Linked DNA regions of Thermus aquaticus. The main gene of each other region encodes a partner of the protein of the gene in region 2 in a complex. Links are inferred from orthologs where the notes say so. Each region holds a gene or a part of one and is shown on either strand. Other genes may lie near its edges. The genes, in order: BVI061214_RS06685 and uvrB.

Region 1 (3,240 bases), 590 kb from region 2 along the record:
GCCTTGGCCCGGAAGTCCAGAAGGGTCTCCGGGCCGTGGACCTCGAGGACCCTCTCCCTCACCCCCCGCTCCACCGGGGCCAGGGCCAGGAGGGCGTGGAAGGGTTGGAGAACGTCCAGGGGAAGCCTGCCCCCGGCGAAGATGACCAGGTCCGCCTTGAGGGCTAAGGCGCCCACCTCCTCGGGCCTCAGGGCCACGTGCCCCCGGGCCCTTTCGGGCAGGCGGGCCAGGAAGCTATCCCCCTCGGCGAAGCTCCCCGCCCCCACGGAAACCTGGCCAAGGGCCCGGAGGAAGGGGGCGAGGCCCAGGCGCAAGGGGCCAAGCCAAAGGGCTTTGGACCCCGGGAAGAAGGCGGAAAGGAGCCGGTCCAAAGCGAGCCCCTCCGTGTAATGCCCCACGAGCCCCAAGGCCCCCGGCACCACCAGGTCCACCAGGCCCGCCCGCTCCGCCTCGGCCTCGAGGCGCATCCCCTCGGGAGGCGGCGAGGCCTCCTCCAGCACCATCCCGGCGAAGTCCAAAGGCCTCAGGCAGGGAAGGGCCGCCCAGGGGTCCTGGTCCTCCACCGGGTAGGGGAAGAGGGGGAGGCGGCTTGCGGCGATCTCCGCCGCCAGGGGCCCGAAGAAGGCCGAGGCCTTCCCGTAGAAGACGGGAAGGGGCCTTGCCTTGTGGTAGGGGGGCCACATCCTTCGCCTCCTAGGCCGGCCTCAGGTCGGCGTACTTCAGGGAGAGGCGCTTGAGCCCCACCCCCTCAAAGTGCACGGTGACCTCGTCCCCGGCCGCCGCCACCACGGTCCCCGGGCCGAAGCGGGGGTGGACCACCTTCTCCCCACCCCTAAAGGCCCCGGGCAGGGCCCGGTGGGGCGGCGGGGTGGGCTTCCTGGAGCTTTGGCGGTAAGGGTCGTAGACCTCGTAGAGGCCCTCGTCCACCTCCTCTAGGAAGCGGCTTGGGCGCACGGGCTCTAGGCGGCCGTAGATCTCCCGCTCCTGGGCGTAGGAGAGGTAAAGCCGCTCCTGGGCCCGGGTGACCCCCACGTAGAAGAGGCGGCGCTCCTCCTCGAGGCCCTCCTGGGTGGAGAGGGAGGAGCGGTGGGGCAGAAGCCCCTCCTCCACCCCCACCAGGAAGACCACGGGAAACTCCAGCCCCTTGGCGTTGTGGAGGGTCATGAGGGCAACCCGCCCCTCGGCCTCGGCGGGCTCCTCCGCCCGGGCCGTGAGGGCCACCTTGTCCAGGAAGTCCATGAGGCTTTCCGCCTCCTTGGCGGCCCGCAAAAGCTCCTCCACGTTCTCCAGGCGGTCCTCGGCGTCTTCGGGGTAGGCCTCCTTCAGGTAGGCGGGGTAGTCGGTGGCCAGGAGGAGGTGGCGGAAAAAGGCCTCCGCCGGGCCGAAGGCCAGGTCCATGAGCTCCTCCATGAGGGCCAGGAAGGCCCGCAGGGGCTCGGGGCGGGGAAGGGTCCGCGCCGCCACCTTCAGGGCCTCAAAGAGGGGCAGGCCCCGCTCCTTTGCGATGGCCTGGACCTTCTCCACCGTGGCCGGGCCGATTCCCCGGGGCGGCGTGTTCAGGACCCGCTTGAGGCTCACGGCGTCCAGAGGGTTCAGGCTCAGGCGGGCGTAGGCCAAAAGGTCCTTCACCTCGGCCCGCTCAAAGAAGCCCACGCCCCCCACCACCCGGGCCGGAATGCCCCGGCTGGCCAGGGCCTGCTCCAGGAGGCGGCTTTGCGCGTTGGTGCGGTAGAGGACGGCCACCCGGTCAAAAGGGGGGCCAAGCCGCGCGATCTCCTCGGCCACGAAGCGGGCCTCGTCCCGGGCGCTTTCCGCCCGGAAAAGCCGCACGGGCTCCCCGCCCTTTTTCACCGGCCTCAGGGTCTTCTCCAAGCGGAGGGCGTTCTTAACGATGATGGCGTTGGCGAAGCGGAGGATGGCCTCGGTGGAGCGGTAGTTGTCCTCGAGGCGGTAGACCCTGGCCTTGGGGTAGTCCTGGGTGAAGTCCAGGATGTTGCGGATGTCGGCCGCCCGGAAGGAGTAGATGCCCTGGTCCGGGTCCCCCACCGCCATGAGGTTGGCCTCCTCCCCCGCCAGAAGCCGGGTGAAGCGGTACTGGACGGGGTTGGTGTCCTGGTACTCGTCCACGTGGATGAAGCGGGCCCGCTTCCTGACCCGCTTCAGGACCTCTCCGTCCTCCTCCAGAAGCTTTAGGGCATAAAGGAGAATGTCCCCAAAGTCCAAAGCCCCCTGGGCCCTCAGGGCCTCCTGGTAGCGGTGGAGGACGTCCTGGAGCCTCCCCCGGGAAAGCCCGGCGTAGAACTCGGGAAGCTCCAAAAGAAGGCGCTCGGGGGGCACCCCCTGGTTCTTGGCCCGGTCCAAGAGGCTCTTGATGGGACCGGGCTTGGCGGCGAGCCCGAGCTCTTTGAAGATTTCCTTGAGCAAAGCCGTCTGGTCGTCCTCGTCGTAGACCACGAAGCCGGGCTTCAGGCCCACCCGCTCCCCGTAGACCCTGAGGATGCGCAGGGCGGCGGCGTGGAAGGTGGAGACCCAAAGCTCCCCCGCCCCGCTCACCATGGCCTTCAGGCGGGCCTTCATCTCCTCGGCGGCCTTGTTGGTGAAGGTGACGGCTAGGATCTCCGAGGGGAAGACCCCGCGCCTGGCGATGAGGTAGGCCACCCGGTGGACCACGGTCCGGGTCTTGCCGCTACCCGCCCCCGCCACCACCAAAGCCGGGCCCTCAAAGTGGAGGACGGCCTGGCGCTGGGCCTCGTTCAGGGAGGAGAGCAGGGCCTCTTCGGAGGGATGCGCCTCGCCCACGGGGGTGAGTCTACCACGGGGTAGACTCTAAGGCATGGAGCTCTACCCCACGCCCGAAGGCTTCGTGGGCGAACTGGCCCGAGGCTTCACCTTTGGGAGCGCGGCCCGTCCGGCGGCGGGCCTGGGCGAGGCCCTTCTCGCCCGAGGCATCAAAAGGGCGGTGGTGGGCCACGACGCCCGCTTCCTGGCCCGGGAGATGGCGGAGGAGGCCGCCCGGGTCCTCTCGGGCCTGGGCCTGGAAACCCACCTTCTCCTGGGCCCCGCCCCCCTTCCCCTCTTCGGCCTGGCCCTGGAGACCCTGGAGGCGGGGGGCCTCTACCTGACGGCAAGCCGCAGGCCCGCCCGCTTCCAGGGGGTGAAGCTCCGCCTGGGGCCCGGAGAGCCTCTTCCCGGAGAGGCCCTCACCCTGCCCGAGACCCTTCCCGAGCCCGCGCCCTTCGC
Region 2 (3,254 bases):
CCCTGAACCCGAGGCGCCTCCCGCCCTCGAGGAAGCCCTCCCCACCCAGGAGATCCCCCCAGGCCCTCTCCTGGGGGTGGCCCCCGTGCCCGCGCCCGCCCAAAGCGCCCCCCTTCGGGTCTTCCGCCGGAAGGTGGACCAGACGCGTCTAGGGGAGGCCCTGGCTGCCTTCCACCGGGTCCACGGGGTACCGGAAACCCCTCTGCCCTTCCTCCTCAAGGCGGCGGAAAGGGCCCTCGCCGAGCTGGAGCTCCCCCATAGGCCCCTCCTCGGCCGGGTGGAGGGGGAAAGGGTCAGGGGCCTCAGGCCAAGCCCGGCCTTCCTGGCCCTTTTCCACCAGGAGGGCGGGGAAGAGGGGGAAGGCCTCCTCTGCTTCTTCGGCGAGGAGGAGGTCCACACGGGCCGGCCCAGCCTCTTCCTGGCCCCCGACGGGATCCTCGCCGTCTCAGGGCTGGATGCCCCCCTGGCCAGGAAGCTTCTGGAGCGGGTGGCCCTCTACCTGGAAGACCCCGTCCTCCTGTTGGCCTAGCGCCTTCTCCGCCGCCTCTTCCCCGGAAGGGCTTCCGGGGCCTTCACGCCCTGGAGCCTGGCCTCCAGGGCTCGGATCTCGTCCCTAAGCGCCGCCGCCCGCTCAAAGTCCAGGGCCTCCGCCGCCTGCCACATGAGAAGCTCCAGCTCCGCCAACCGGGCCTTGAGGTCCTCCTCTTCCGAAGGGAGCTCAAAGGGGGCCTCCCCGTACCCCTCGGGGCGGATCACCGCCCGCACCCCCTTCTCCACCGTCTTGGGGACGATGCCGTGCTCGAGGTTGTAGGCCTCCTGGATGGCCCGCCTCCGGTTGGTCTCCCGGATGGCCTTCTCCATGGCCTCGGAGACCTGGTCGGCGTAGAGCCAGACCTCGCCCCTGGCGTTCCTGGCCGCCCGGCCGATGGTCTGGATGAGGCTCCTTTCGCTCCTGAGGAAACCGGTCTTGTCGGCGTCCAGGATGGCCACCAGGCTGACCTCGGGGAGGTCCAGGCCCTCGCGGAGGAGGTTGATCCCCACTAGGGCATCAAAGTGGCCCAGGCGCAGATCCCGGATCAAGGCCTGGCGCTCAAAGGCGTCCAGCTCGTGGTGGAGGTAGCGGGCCCGGATGCCGTGCTCCACCAGAAAGTCGGTGAGCTCCTCGGCCATGCGCACGGTGAGGACCGTGACCAGGGTCCTCTCCCCCCGCTGGGCCCGCTCCCGGATGCCCTCCATGAGGTCCAGGATCTGGTTCTCCGTGGGCTTGACCCGCACCAGGGGGTCCAATAGCCCCGTGGGCCGGATGATCTGCTCCACCACCCGGCCCGAGTGCGCAAGCTCAAAGGGCCCCGGGGTGGCGGAGACGAAGACCACCTGGGAGACCTTCTCCAAAAACTCCTCAAAGCGCAGGGGGCGGTTGTCCAGGGCCGAGGGCAGGCGGAAGCCGTAGTCCACCAGGGTCTTCTTGCGCGCGTAGTCCCCCCGGTACATGCCCTGGAGCTGGGGCACGGTCACGTGGGACTCATCCAGGAAGACCAGGAAGTCCTCGGGGAAGTAGTCCAGGAGGGTGAAGGGGGGCTCCCCGGGGGCCTTGCCCGTGAAGTAGCGGGCGTAGTTCTCCACCCCCGGGCAGGTGCCCATGACCCTCAGCATCTCCAGGTCGTAGAGGGTGCGCTCCTTGAGGCGCTGGGCGTAGAGGACCTCGCCCCGTTCCTCAAAGTAGCGGACCCGTTCCCAGAGCTCCTTCTCTATCTCCTTCAGGATCTCCTCCAGCCCCTCCGGGGAGAGGTAGTGGGTGGCGGGGAAGAGGACGAAGCCCGGAAGCTCCCGCAAGCGTTCCCCGGTGATGGGGTGGACCTGGAGGATGCGCTCCACCTCGTTGCCAAAGAGCTCCACCCGGATGGGCTCGGTCTCGTAGGCGGGGAAGACCTCCAGGACCTCCCCCCTGGCCCGGAAGCGGCCCGGGGAGAGGTCTATCTCGTTCCGCTCGTAGCCCAGGTCCAAAAGCCTCTCCAAGAGGGCCTCCCGGGGGTAGCGCTGGCCCCGTTCCACCACCAGGTTCCGCGCCCGATACTCCCTCGGGTCCCCCAGGCCGTAGATGGCGGAGACCGAGGCCACCACGATCACGTCCCGCCGGGTGAGGAGGCTTCGGGTGGTGGAGTGCCTTAGGCGCTCAATCTCCGGGTTGATGCTGGCGTCCTTCTCTATGTAGAGGTCCTTCCCCGGCACGTAGGCCTCGGGCTGGTAGTAGTCGTAGTAGCTGATGAAGTACTCCACGGCGTTCTCCGGGAAGAGCTCCCGGAACTCCGCCGCGAGCTGGGCCGCCAAGATCTTGTTGGGGGCGAGGACCAAGGCGGGCCGCCCCAGGGCCTCAATGACCTTGGCCATGGTGACGGTCTTCCCCGTGCCCGTGGCCCCGAGGAGGGTGACGTAGCGCTCCCCGTCCCTCAGGGCCTCTAAAAGCTCCCCTATGGCCTTGGGCTGGTCCCCCTTGGGCCCTGGCCCCCGGTAGCGGAAGGTCATCCCTTTGAGTATAGGGACTGGGGTCCCCAGCCCGGCAAGGCCGGGCTGGGGTGAGAAAACCCCCGCCCCTAAGGGGCGGGGGAAGGGGCCTAGGGCCTAGAACCTAGTGGTGTAGGTGACCCGGAAGGTGCGGGCGTGGTCGCCGAGAGAGGTGATGTACTCCCCGTAGTCGGCGCGGAAGTCGTAGTAGGACCAGGTCACGTTGAAGCCGGCCACGGAGCCGCTGACGGAGCCGCTGTTGGTACCGTTGTTCGAGTAGAGGCGGTCGTCCGACGGGTCAAAGGCCCTGTTGACAGCCCCCACCCGGATGCTGGCCACGTTGGACGCCCGGTACTCCCCGTAGCGGGCCTCCAGCTTGGAGCCGGGGAAGAGGAACTCGCCCAAGGAGAGGCCCACGCTCCACTTGAGCTCCTCGACGGGGCTCGGGCCGACCGTCTGCCGCGTCTGCCGCGCGGCCACCTCCCCGGTGAGGCTGGGCTTGAAGGGGAGGCCATCCAGCTTGAGGCTGGCCTGGAGGCCGCCCTTCAGGGTCTCGTCGCCTTGGGTGTTGAAGTTGGGCTCGTGGTAGCGGAAGAGGATCTTGTCCAGGCTCAAGGGGCCCAGGGCGAGCTTGTAGTCCCCGTAGACAGCGAGGCCGAAGTAGGGGGTGGGGGTAGAGGCGCTCGGGAGATTGTACGTGCCCTGCAGGGTGAGGTTGAGGTCCTTGACCAGGGCGTCCTTGGCAGCCCCGT

The links.
Region 1: the proteins of uvrB (region 2) and BVI061214_RS06685 are in contact, whole or in part, in a crystal structure (PDB 7EGT), measured with the Thermus thermophilus proteins. The link is inferred for Thermus aquaticus from one-to-one orthologs. Residues at the interface, in WP_096411307.1 of Thermus thermophilus: Glu23, Leu25, Arg26, Asp27, Gly28, Glu29, Arg30, Phe31, Arg55, Glu326, Asp327, Phe328, Glu379, Ser382, Gln383, His398, Gly400, Arg401; in WP_096412145.1 of Thermus thermophilus: His654, Arg656, Phe657, Gln666, Asp668, Glu669, Lys680, Arg681, Leu682, Ser683, Lys685, Tyr686, Ala687.

The regions. Positions count from the first base shown.
Region 1 is NZ_LHCI01000106.1:1,030,147-1,033,386, reverse strand. Bases 247-3,182 are described here. They hold BVI061214_RS06685 (ATP-dependent helicase), read right to left. Parts: upstream 2,800-3,182; coding sequence 694-2,799; downstream 247-693. Other genes in these bases: BVI061214_RS06690 (hypothetical protein), read right to left, coding at 247-683. Also shown: more of BVI061214_RS06690, read right to left, coding at 1-246. UniProt on the Escherichia coli protein: A helicase with DNA-dependent ATPase activity. Unwinds DNA duplexes with 3'-5' polarity. Translocates on single-stranded DNA with 3'-5' polarity. Initiates unwinding more efficiently from a nicked substrate than double-stranded DNA.
Region 2 is NZ_LHCI01000106.1:440,576-443,829, forward strand. What follows is about bases 25-2,974. They hold uvrB (excinuclease ABC subunit UvrB), read right to left. Parts: upstream 2,524-2,974; coding sequence 526-2,523; downstream 25-525. Other genes in these bases: BVI061214_RS03340 (E3 binding domain-containing protein), read left to right, coding at 25-529; BVI061214_RS03350 (S-layer homology domain-containing protein), read right to left, coding at 2,620-2,974. Outside these bases: more of BVI061214_RS03340, read left to right, coding at 1-24; more of BVI061214_RS03350, read right to left, coding at 2,975-3,254. UniProt on the Escherichia coli protein: The UvrABC repair system catalyzes the recognition and processing of DNA lesions. A damage recognition complex composed of 2 UvrA and 2 UvrB subunits scans DNA for abnormalities.